DNA from 4 places in the Halodesulfovibrio aestuarii DSM 17919 genome. Region 1 is predicted to be linked to each of the others. Evidence: predicted binding sites of a transcription regulator. Region 1 holds the regulator's gene; each other region holds the start of a gene.
What was found. Region 1 encodes sigma-54, which starts transcription at its own class of promoters, with help from an activator protein. Its sites were predicted from a motif close to CTGGCACGGNNNNTGCTT; they were not measured.

Region 1 (3,133 bases):
GCAGATATCTGGGCCAACAAAGTTACCGTATATTTGCAGGATGATAAAAATGCTCCAAAGTCTGAAAATGTTGGAGGCATGAATCCAGGTAAAATTGAAAGAATTGTTGCCCAAGGTAATGTCCGTATTAAAATGGAAAAGGGCAGACGAGGCACCTGTGATACAGCGACATACACGCTTAATGATGAGCTGCTTGTTATGACTGGGTCTCCAAAGTTAAGTGAAGGCAAAAATACTATCGCCGGCAATATTATTAAATTTTGGGTAAAAGAGAACCGCAGCGAAGTACTCGGCTCTACAAACCAACCTGTTGAAGCAATTTTCTCAGCACCAAGCAAGGCGAAAAAATAGATGTCAGTTATTCAAGCTGAAGGGCTTTGCAAGATTTACGGTAAGCGCGAGGTTGTTCGTGATATTAACCTGCGAATGGAGCAGGGGGAAATTGTTGGACTTCTCGGGCCGAATGGTGCCGGTAAAACAACCACGTTCTACATGCTCATTGGCATTATCAAACCCAATGCAGGCGTCGTGCGTGTAGATGACATGGAAGTGACAGACTGGCCCTTGCATGAACGTGCGCGAATAGGTTTAAGCTATCTTCCACAAGAAAGTTCAGTTTTCAAGAAATTAACTGTCTTGCAAAACTTACAGATTATTCTGGAACAAACAGAACTCTCCCGTAATGACCAGAAAAAACGGGCTGAAGAGTTAATGGAAGAATTTGGTATCGCACACATTCGAGACACTCACGCTATGCACATTTCTGGTGGTGAACGTCGCCGTCTCGAGATAGCCCGCGCATTAATCCGGGATCCAAAATTTATCCTTCTTGATGAGCCATTTGCAGGCATCGATCCACTTGCTGTAGACGACATTCAGGACATCATCCGTAAATTGCGTGATAAAGGAATGGGAGTGCTCATTTCCGACCATAATGTTAGAGAAACATTAAAAATTTGTGACAGAGCAAATCTTGTTTATGAAGGGCAGATCATTCTTTCCGGCACACCGCAAGAAATTGTAGACAACCCTAAGGCGCGCAGTGTCTACCTTGGAGAAGATTTTAGCCTCTAGCACATCGATAAAAAAATATAATCTGCAAATGTGTAATAAAAAAAAGCCCGTTCTACGGGCTTTTTTCTTGGTTGCATATAACTTTTCTATGTGGCAAAAAAGAGTTCAGTTATCGAATTTGGAATGTTTTTTGATAGGCAGTATTCACACATTATATTTCAGCTTTTTAGCTAGTCGAACCACATAGGACATTCTTATATATGGCTCTTGAACTTCGCCAACAATTAAAGCTTACCCAGCAGCTTGTAATGACACCACAATTGCAGCAGGCAATCAAACTGCTGCAACTTTCTCGCGTGGAACTTGCTGAAACAGTTCAACAAGAACTGCTGGAGAACCCTTTCTTGGAAGAGTCTTTGGAAGAAAGTGCTAATCCAGACAAACCGTCTACCGCAGATCAACGAAAAGATGACCAGGAAGCTTATGATAAAGAGCTTTCCAACAACGCTGACTGGGAAGACTATCTGGGTGACTTTTCAAGCACCACCAAACAGGTTTCAATGCGGGAATCTGAAGCACTAGAAGAAATGAGCTCTTTCGAGGCTCGTCTTGCTCCGGCTCCAACTCTCGATGGACACCTAAACTGGCAACTCATGCTTTCTCCACTTACCGAAGAACAAATTCGTGTCGGAGAAATTATTATTGGCAGCATCAGTTCTAATGGATATTTGCACGTATCTTCAGAAGAACTTGCCGAAGTTGCTCAAAGCGACATAGAAACTGTCGAACAGGTGATTACCCTTATTCAACAATTTGATCCTATAGGGGTTGCAGCACGCACGCCACAGGAATGCCTGCTTGTTCAAATTAAAGCCCTTAACTATGACCGGGATCCAATTCTTGTAGATATTGTTACTAATCATCTTGAGGACCTGGAAAAGCGTCGCTACAAACCACTTGCCCGCAAATATAAAATTTCTCTTGAAGATCTCAGAGAGTACCTTGATGTCATTCAAAGCCTTGACCCAATGCCGGGGGCACGGTTTAGCGGTGGGGAAGCACACTATGTTTCTCCAGACGTTTACATCTATGAATACGAAGGGGACTTCATCATCGTCCTTAATGAAGACGGTTTGCCACAATTACAGCTAAGCGAATTAACAGAACAACTCCCGAAAACATCTAATGCCAAAGAAAAAGACTATTATCAGGAGAAGATGCGATCTGCATCCTGGCTCATTAAAAGTCTGTACCAACGACAACGAACTTTGTATAAAGTAGTTGAGAGTATTGTTAAATATCAAAAAGAATTCTTTATTAACGGTGTCACATCGTTAAAGCCACTTATTTTGAAAGATATTGCTGATGATATCGACATGCACGAATCAACGGTAAGCCGTATCACCACAAATAAGTATATTTCGACCCCGCATGGCATTTTTGAATTAAAATTTTTCTTCAACAGTGCGATTGGCCTTGATGATGGTAGTATGGTCGGGTCTGAGAGCGTAAAGGCTCTCATTAAAAAACTTATTAGTGAAGAAAATACAAAGAAACCGTTAAGTGATGAGAAAATCGGAGAGATTTTAAAGGAAAAACTTCAGGTTAACATTGCACGAAGGACTGTGGCTAAATACCGTACCGCAATGAATATCCCTTCATCATCCAAGAGAAAGGTGGTATTCTAGAAGCGAAACCAACTCCCACAGGGTTTCAAAAGTATCCAATTAGGAGGCACCATGAACATCGCTTTCACATTCAAGAATTTTGAGCCTTCCAATCACCTAAAAGCATATGCCAAACGACGCTTTAACAAGCTTGGCAGATTCTTGCCGAACCCTGAACACTTGGAAATGCAAGTCTCACTTTCTGTTGACAATTTCCGCCACAAAGCAGAAATTTCACTTGTATCGGACAACTTAACTCTATCCGCTACAGAAGAATCTGAAGACATGTATGCAACCGTTGATCTTGTTCGTGATAAACTCAAAGCACAGATCATACGTCGTACGGAAAAACTACAAACGAAACGCAAGGGTGCAGAAAAGTTTGTACTCGAAGGTACTTTGCCTCCGGAAGAAGTAGTAGATTCTGAACGAACCATTATTGGTATGGACAA
Region 2 (3,133 bases), on a different contig from region 1:
CGTCCGTGGAAATACAATGGCAGGACATCGGCGCCTGTTTTACGAATAATTCGCGCAACGCTTCTATTCCAGGCAGGATCTACAATGCCGCCCATTTTAGGCTGAAGGTGGGAAACTTCTCCTGCAGGGAACACAACAAGGCTTCCGCCTTCAGAAACATGAGAAATAGCTTGGCGAAGCCCGCGAATATTTGCTCGTCGTGCCTCTTTTGTTTCAAACGGATTTACTTCGATCATGCATGGACGCAATTCCGGCATGATTCCGAGCATAAAATTCGCAAGATACTTACATTCAGGACGCAACGGCATAATTTCTGCCATAAGCGCAAGTCCTTCAATACCACCAAAAGGATGGTTAGAAACAATTACAAGCGGCTTATCTAGCGGCATATCGCGCAGCCCTCTGCCAAGAGCTTCAACTTGCACATTTAAAATTTCCAACCCATTCTGGCAAAATTCGAGCGGGCTTTCTCGTCTAGAGATGCTGTCGTACACATTGAATAACCCGTCAACACGAGTCATGTGCATCAATGGCTTTTTGATTGGTGCAAGCACCTTCTTAACTTTAGGCGGAATAAAATCTAGATTGAGATTTCTCTCTTCACTCCGTCTCATCATGGCCAACCTCTCAGGGCTAAATTCACTTACTACATTTTATGATTTATGAATGTAACTTCATCATACACTATATTTTCAAGCAATATAGCAAAATAGTTACGCCTGTGTTTCAGTCAAGTATCGATTTTTGAATAAAAAATCGACTAAAAAACCGTAATTCCAATCTATTACAACTTTGGCAAAAAAACTTGCCCTTGAACGTCGTAAACACAATTGTGTTGTGTGCGCGGATCCCACTGTCATCATGCACGTCCACTCAATCACATAATTAACATTTTTGTTATTTAGCTTTTCTTACACAATACCCTTTATGATTATTTTTTTACATAATTGTCAAAATGCTCATTTTTCGGGTTGCAGTTCTAACATTTTTGTCATACACAATAAGCAACGTACAACAGCATTTTTTATAAGCACCTGATTTTACTACACTGGCATCATCTGTGCTTTATATTTATCAAAAGAAGAATGCAGATGCCTCACAAGGCGTGTACCATTTTATATTGCGCGAATCTGTTTAAAGGAGAGATTTTCATGAGTGGATCTTTAGCAAGACTTAAAGCCATTTCGGCAGTAAACAACACAACTTCAACAAGCAAGCCTTTAAACTTCATTGAAGAAAAGCCAACAGAGCTGTTCGGCTGCAACGTGTTCAATGACAAGGTCATGCAAGAACACCTTCCTAAGGCTGTTTACAAATCTCTCAAGCGCACAATCGAAAATGGCGAGCAGATGGACCCTTCTATTGCAGATGCAGTTGCTTCTGCAATGAAAGAATGGGCTCTCTCCCGAGGTGCGACACATTACACACACGTATTTTACCCGCTGACCGGCCTTACCGCTGAAAAGCACGACAGTTTTCTTGAACCTGACGGACGCGGTGGTGCAATTGCCCAGTTCTCAGGCTCTACCCTTATTCAGGGTGAACCGGATGCATCCAGCTTCCCGAACGGTGGCCTGCGTACTACCTTCGAAGCTCGTGGTTACACCGCATGGGATCTTACAAACCCTGCATACCTCTTAGAAAACGACAACGGCGTTTTCCTGTGTATCCCGACCGCATTCGTTGCATGGACCGGTGAAGCGCTTGATAAAAAGACCCCGCTTCTCCGCTCTAATCAGGCAGTCCACACACAGGCCAGCCGCCTGCTCAAACTGCTTGGTCATAACAATTTTGACCGTATTCAGAACTACGCTGGCGTTGAACAGGAATACTTCCTCGTTGACCGCAACTTCTACTTCGCCCGTCCAGACCTCTACCTTTCCGGCCGTACCCTTTTCGGTGCGAAACCAGCGAAAGGTCAGGAACAGGATGACCACTACTTCGGCACTATTCCGAAACGTGTTCTCGCTTTCATGATTGAAGCAGAACGCGAACTTTACAAACTTGGTGTACCGGTAAAAACCCGTCACAACGAAGTTGCTCCCGGCCAGTACGAAATTGCTCCAATGTTTGAGAATTCCAACCTCGCAAACGATCACAACCAGATGATCATGAGCGTAATGAAAAGCGTTGCAAAACGTTATGGTATGGCGTGCCTCATGCACGAAAAACCATTCGCAGGCATCAACGGCTCCGGTAAACACCTTAACTACTCTATCGGTAACGGCCAGTTCGGCAGCCTCTTCGATCCAGGCGAAACTCCGCATGAAAACGCTCAGTTCCTGCTCTTCTGTGCTGCTATGATCCGTGCAGTACATAAGCATGGCGAATTACTCCGCTGTAGCGTTGCATGTGCAAGCAACGACCACCGCCTTGGTGCCAACGAAGCACCTCCAGCAATCATGTCCATCTACCTTGGACAGCAGCTTGCTGAAATTTTTGAACAGATCAAAAAAGGTGATGTAGCTACCTCTAAAGCAAAAGGCATCCTGCGTGTTGGTGTAGACACCCTGCCTCCTCTTCCAATGGATGCTGGAGACCGTAACCGCACAAGCCCGTTTGCTTTCACCGGTAACCGTTTTGAATTCCGCGCAGTTGGTTCCAGCCAGTCTATTGCTGGAGCACAGCTTGTACTGAACACCATGCTCTCTGACTCTCTGAAATACATTTCTGACCGTCTCGAAGCACTCATGACCAGCGAAAACTGCGAACTTAACGACGCCGTAACAAAAGTTATTCAGGAAATCGTTAAAAAACACGGCAACGCAGTATTCAACGGCGACGGATACTCTGAAGAATGGGCTAAAGAAGCTGAAGAACGTGGTCTTGCGAACCTTCGCACTACCCCAGAAGCACTTCCAGCACTTAACAGTGAATCCAGCGTAACCCTGTTTGAAGAATTTGGCGTTCTTTCAAAACGGGAACTCGATAGCCGCACATCCATTTTCTTTGAACAGTACATTAATACTATTCAGACTGAAATTGAACTGGCTATCAAAATGGCTCGCACCTCTATTCTCCCTGCAGCAGTTCGTTACCAGACAGAACTCGCAAAGAACTGCCTGAACATGAAGGAACTTGGTCTCGGCTGCATTCAGGGCCCACTGACCAAACTTACTGAAAATCTGAATGG
Region 3 (3,133 bases), 140 kb from region 1:
TTACAGTGCACATACGTCGCTTGATGCAAACCCGGAAGGACCGGCGGGATGGCTAGCACGTGCGCTTGAACTGCAAGATTGCAAAATACTTGGCGCTTCCTGTACCTTTGAACCGGAAGCTATTGCTTTTACGCCATCACGTAAGACTGCAGCAAGCTCTATGCTCTATGAATGGGAAAACCACCCCCATATTCACTGTGTGCGGCACGTTGAACAAATGATCAATGTAACATATAATAAAGAGCATCGAAGCACTGTTCTTGCTCAGCTTGCAGCTGACTTGGATGAGTTGCCGATTTTTATACCTTCTACACCTGATACGGCCTCCCGAAGCCTCGGCTTTGGCACTATTGGCACTTTGCCAAAAACTGTATCTTTTGGCATATTCGCTGAGCAACTTGCCTCAGTGGTAGATCGTGATTATTGGGTTAAAAGCGGCCCTACTCCTGAATCAGTAACAAAAATTGCTTACTGTACAGGATCCGGCAGTGATTTTGCCCCGAAAGCGTTTGCCATGGGTGCGGATGTATTTATTACTGGTGATGTCAAATATCATTCTGCTCTGGATACAACTGGATGCATTCTCGATGTTGGACATTTCAGCCTTGAAGAAGAAATGATGCGGCAGTTCGCATTGCAACTTGCAACAGAACTGGAAGACATAGAAATATTTTTCCTGCCGGCGCAGGATCCGATGCGTTTGATCGGCCCATTCGCAGAATAGAAATTTCACAGTTTCGGCGAGTCCGAACCTTATGGTTTTCAGGAGGAAAAAACCTTGAGCCTGTATTTAAAGCAAATCGAACAGCTTGTTGCGTTGCAGCTTGTTGATGATGAAATCCTTGGTATCACCAGCGAACTTGATGAAGCTCCAAAAGAAGTTGAAGCTCTTCAAGGACGCTTTGATGCGCTTGAAAACCAGCGCAACCGTTTCCTTGAGAAGATTGACCACCTCAAGGGACAGGAAAAACGCATTAACGCTGAGATCGAAAACGACGCTCTCAAAGTTAAAAAAAGCAAGTCCAAACTAATGCTCGTTGGTAACACCAAAGAGTATCATGCGATGATGCGTGAAATGGACAACCTTGAGAAACTCAACCGTCTTCGTGAAGAAGAAAAGATTGCTCTTTTAGAAGAACTTGAGCGTCAGCAGATGGCAGTTTCTGATATGGATGAACGTTACAGCATCATCAAAGAGGATCTGGAAGCAAAGAAAGCCAGCCTCAAACAGCGTGTCGAAGAAGCAAACAAGGTTCTCGAGAAACTCGATAAAAAACGTAATGTTGCAGGAAAAGAAGTTCCTACTCCTATCCTTAACCGTTACGAATTCATTCGTTCTCGTTTGGACAACCCAGTTATTGTAGCTGTTAAAGAACAGATCTGTAACGGTTGTCACATTGCTATTCCACCACAGAGCTACATCGAGCTTCAAAAAGGTCATCAGATCCTTAGCTGCCCAAACTGCCAGCGTCTAATCTACTGGTCAGAACACTTCGCTAGCGAAGCAGACAAAGCAGCGGAAGCGTAAAACATATTTTTGGAGTTGGACAGGTTATCGTCGCGCACGTTTGTGCGGGGAGGAAAGTCCGGGCTCTAAAGGGCAGAGCGCTGGGTAACACCCAGGAGGAGTGATCCTCGGAGAGTGCCACAGAAAGCAAACCGCCTAAGCAGTTTACTGCCGGTAAGGTTGAAACGGTGAGGTAAGAGCTCACCAGGTACCATGGTGACATGGTAGGCTAGGTAAACCCCGTTCAGAGCAAGACCAAATAGGAAAACAGTTACGACCGGCCCGGTCGTTGTTTTCGGGTAGGTTGCTTGAGGTTATGAGTAATCATAATCCTAGACGAATGATAACCGCCCTCGCAAGAGGGAGACAAAACCCGGCTTATAGTCCTGACTCCATAATTTCAAAAAAAGGGTGCATTGCACCCTTTTTTTGTATGCTATACTTTTTTTACCACTACCACTGCACAATATGTAAGGAACTCCCCATGCATTGTTGGTCTATCATTCTTGCCGCTGGTTCTGGAACCCGACTCTCTGCTGCCACAAACGGCATTAAAAAGCAGTTCTTAGAATGGCAGGGCGCCCCGCTTTTCTGGCAATCTGCGATTACATTCTCGCATACAACCCGTATGCGCGGGCTTGTCTTTGTTTTCCCTGAAGAAGATATTGACGAAGCAACAGAAACGCTGAAGAAACTCGATTTTGGACGCAGGCTTGGCCTACCATGGAAAGTGGTTGCGGGTGGTGCTCGCAGACAGGATTCTGTTTATAACGGCTTACAGGCACTGCCTACCGAGAGCACCCACATACTTGTGCACGACGCAGCACGCCCTTTTTTCTCTGCGACGCTCACAAACGCACTTCTCGACGCTCTTGAAAAAGGCTCTCAAGCGGTCATCCCTGCAATTCCTGTCACTGACACCATAAAAGTTGTCGAAAACAATAGCATTTGCCATACCCTTGACCGCTCTACCCTCAGAGCCTGTCAAACTCCACAAGGGTTCCACAAAAAAATGCTCATCGAGGCACACAACAAGTGCAACGAAGAAGGTTGGGAAGTGACAGATGATGCATCCATTGTTGAACAGGCTGGATACTCTGTTGCTACAGTGGCAGGTGAAATGACAAATTGCAAAATAACAAATCCGGAAGACCTTGCCATGATCGAATCAAAACAGACTTCCATGCCAATTCCAGTTACCGGCTGGGGATACGACGTGCACCGCTATGGTGAAGGACGACCAATGAAGCTTGGAGGCATTCCTATCCAAGGAGGTCCTCAGGTTGTTGCGCATTCGGACGGCGACGTTCTGCTTCATGCGCTATGTGATGCACTCCTCGGCTGCATGGGCGACGGCGATATCGGCGAACATTTTCCAGACTCTTCAGCGCAGTTTGACAATATTTCAAGCGGCGTGCTCCTCAACGAAGTCTATGACAAATTTCTTCAGCGAGGCTATCGTCTCACAAACATAGACCTCACAATTATTGCACAAGTGCCGCGCCTTGTACCTTGGAAGCCGCAGATCAAAAAAAATATCTGTCGTATGCTCAAGCTTAACGACGACCAAGTGAACGTAAAAGCTACCACCGAAGAAAAACTCGGATTTACTGGTGAGAAAAAAGG
Region 4 (3,133 bases), on a different contig from region 1:
GCGGATTTCATGGGCAACACCAGCTGCAAGCGAACCGACAGCAGCCAGCTTTTCCTTGCGGCGAACTTCTGCCTCAAGTCTGCGCACTTCACGAAGATCACGCAGCAGATAGACATACCCGATAGCGGTACCGTCATCCAGAGCGACAGCAGAACCACTCACGCCAATCGGGATAATTTCACCGTGCTCACCGAGACACTCAACTTCGATTTCAGAAAGAACTTCACCACCGGTAAGCTCTACAAGACGCGCTACGCATTCCGGCAACACGTCTGAAGGGAGTTTCCCCACCACATCACCATCTGTAAGATTCAACTGCTCCAGAGCAACATCGTTCAACATAGCGATACGGCCTTCATCATCCGTCACCAGCAAGCCATCGGGAAGATTATACATAACTTCATTGGCTAGAGCTTCAGAGCTCTGCATACGTCTGCGTGACTGACGTGCTTTCTGTGCCCATGTCAGTGCAAAAAAACCTGCAAGACCAATAAGCAGAATAAACACAGCATTCACCATCGCGTGCTCTCTATTCACTCTCTGTGCAGTGGCAAAGGCCTCCTCATCCAGCCCAATATAAATAACTGGTACAGGGCCGTGTTGTGGAAAAAGTTTACGCCTGAACATATGTTCTTCTTTTGAACACTCTCGAGCCTGCATCCCCTTATGGTTTTCCATCTTGCAGACGGAACGAGGCATTCCGTGAGGCTTGCCTGACATTAGAGCAAAAGGACGAAATTCTCTGTAAACAACAAATGCCTTCTCTCTGCCCTGCTCCATAATGCGCCACGAAACGTGTCTCCGAGGGTGCAGCTTTGCTAATTGCTGCATACTGAATGCACGGGTGCCAACTACGTTGGGATTACTGTGGGCGATAATATTACCATTAGCGTCAGTTGCCATAAGAAACAAAATACCAGACTGGCTTGCCATTTCCTCTAACATGGTCTGAAGCCTAAGAGCTTTCATATTAAGGCGAAAATCTGTTCGGGTTCCTGCTTCCAGAGCCTTTATGATAGAGGCGCCTTTCTCTTCATAAAATGTTTCCAGCTGTCGATTCTCCTGCTCAATACCCCGTATTGTCATAAAGCTGATAACCATGCCGAGGATAATAATCCCACCGGCGAGTAACCATAACGAAGTAACAAATTGAGATCGCACTATTTTTTTCTTACGAAGAATGGTCTCTTTCATAACAGCCCTGTGTATTCTTTTTTTTCAGTGTAAAAAAAATAAACAACCAACACAAAACATTCTGTATGCTTTTTTTACACATATATTTTGGTTTATTTTTCCCAAAACAACACTTCTCAAGACAACGCTTTGTTTTAAAACAACTTATCTACAAAAGGAAAAACTTGGCACAAGCGTTGCTTTATTAAGAACTAGCAAAACACGAACCATTACTTGATCATTAAATATAGGAGTTCATTATGCAGTTTAAAACATTAAAACTATTAGTTGCGACAGCATGTGTCATGGCAGTGGCCACCGTAGCTTTAGCCGCAAGTCCGAACTGGACAGACCTTAGCGAAGCTCAGCAGCAGAAGTACATAACTCTGCACGATGATTTTATTAAGAATACGACTCCACTTCGTGATGCTATATGGGCAAAACAAGTAGAACTTAACGCCCTTATGAACAATGAAAATGTTGATGCAAACAAAGTTGCAAGCGTAGTTACTGAAATGAACAAACTCCGTGCAGAGATGCGTGCTCAACGCACCGCTTTTGCAGCAATTGTAAAAAAAGAAGTTGGTGTTGACCCAATTGCTAACCCGCACCGTGGATATGGTATGGGTTACAACTGTCCGAGATACAAAAACAACATGGGTGGACAGGGGATGATGCGCGGTCAGGGCATGCGTGGACAAGGTATGATGCGTGGTCAGGGTATGCGTGGACAGGGCATGATGCGTGGTCAATGTGGCTACAATGGCAATATGCCAATGCCTGCTCCTGCTCAGCAGTAACAACCAAAATTTATACTCCGCAATCCGTCACAACTCGCGGCAGCGAGTCCTTCACCTAGTGTGGCGCATTGCACACCTTCTTAGTTGTCTTTTACCCTCCGGGGTAATTCGAATACAAAGGGTAATTGGTACCCTTTCTCCCCCAGATGGAAAGGCCCTGTACGAATCCTCAAGTACAGGGCTTTTTCTTTTTTATAATCAGCAAATATACGCTAAACGCTCTCCATCAGTTATCCTTATCGCTAATCATTGAGACACCCCAGTTCAATAGTACAATACTAGGAAAAGATGCACTCTTTGACGCTCTTTGGGGGAGATTTATGCGCCAAAACACACTAAAATGGATAGTAGTACTTACCTTGCTCCCCATTCTCTCCGCACTTGCCATTCAGTATGAAACCCGCAGAACCTCCGGTACGATCTACATTGAAAAAGCAGTACCTGAACAGGTCATGCTGATTCTCAACACAACACACCCGGAGAAAGTTGAAACAACATTTATGCTCGCCCGAGATCTGTACAATAAAGGAATAGAAACCACGCTTGTTTTAGAAGGATCAGGTGTAAATCTGGTGCGCATGCTGCATACTAAGAATTTTGGATATGAGGGTAAAATTGCTGTCTGCAAGAAGTGCATGGATAAATTTGATATTCAGAAAGAAGAACTCCCTGATGGTGCATATCCTACTTCTGAGAACCTAACCTTCATCATTCATGTCGAAGATTACATGAATCCGAGCTTTGAATAACAGGACATACCATGAATACGTTCAAGGAGATGATCACGACTCTTTGTATTCTACTATTTTTCACACCCCTGCTCCACGCAGAAACTATCTCTGCATTTTCTGCAACTCCGCTCCATGTACAATACTGTACACCGCCAGCTAGTAGTTCTTATCGAGAAATAACATTTATTATTCCTGCAGCAAACAAACTCAGGCAGGCAGTGCGTACAGTCACCCTTGCAAATAAACGCCAGCGCGCTGGGGTGCACACGATTATCCTGTTTGAAAGTACAGCAGCAAGCCTTCCGGTTGTTCAAGGAATTCCATATGAAACAATTACACAGTACACAGAAAAAAGAGGGGGAACACAGCAACAATCAATCTCAAAGTGTTCTAAAAGAGCCACAGGCACCATTCCTCCACTTATCCCTG

Region 2: the regulator sigma-54 is predicted to act here: its motif matches at 1,049-1,066, upstream of F461_RS0109730 (glutamine synthetase III family protein).
Region 3: the regulator sigma-54 is predicted to act here: its motif matches at 1,785-1,802, upstream of ispD (2-C-methyl-D-erythritol 4-phosphate cytidylyltransferase).
Region 4: the regulator sigma-54 is predicted to act here: its motif matches at 1,359-1,376, upstream of F461_RS0110460 (Spy/CpxP family protein refolding chaperone).

What each region holds. Positions count from the first base shown of each region.
Region 1 covers NZ_ARQF01000021.1:711,472-714,604, reverse strand. The annotation lists gene F461_RS0114200 (LptA/OstA family protein) at 1-351, shown strand, start outside; gene lptB (LPS export ABC transporter ATP-binding protein) at 352-1,074, shown strand; gene rpoN (RNA polymerase factor sigma-54) at 1,275-2,702, shown strand; gene hpf (ribosome hibernation-promoting factor, HPF/YfiA family) at 2,754-3,133, shown strand, end outside.
Region 2 covers NZ_ARQF01000020.1:843,922-847,054, forward strand. The annotation lists gene F461_RS0109725 (bifunctional lysophospholipid acyltransferase family protein/GNAT family N-acetyltransferase) at 1-617, opposite strand, end outside; gene F461_RS0109730 (glutamine synthetase III family protein) at 1,152-3,133, shown strand, end outside.
Region 3 covers NZ_ARQF01000021.1:567,672-570,804, reverse strand. The annotation lists gene F461_RS0113500 (Nif3-like dinuclear metal center hexameric protein) at 1-724, shown strand, start outside; gene F461_RS0113495 (zinc ribbon domain-containing protein) at 779-1,528, shown strand; RNA gene rnpB (RNase P RNA component class A) at 1,540-1,905, shown strand; gene ispD (2-C-methyl-D-erythritol 4-phosphate cytidylyltransferase) at 1,992-3,133, shown strand, end outside.
Region 4 covers NZ_ARQF01000020.1:1,001,124-1,004,256, forward strand. The annotation lists gene F461_RS0110455 (ATP-binding protein) at 1-1,194, opposite strand, end outside; gene F461_RS0110460 (Spy/CpxP family protein refolding chaperone) at 1,434-1,973, shown strand; gene F461_RS0110465 (hypothetical protein) at 2,294-2,722, shown strand; gene F461_RS0110470 (hypothetical protein) at 2,734-3,133, shown strand, end outside.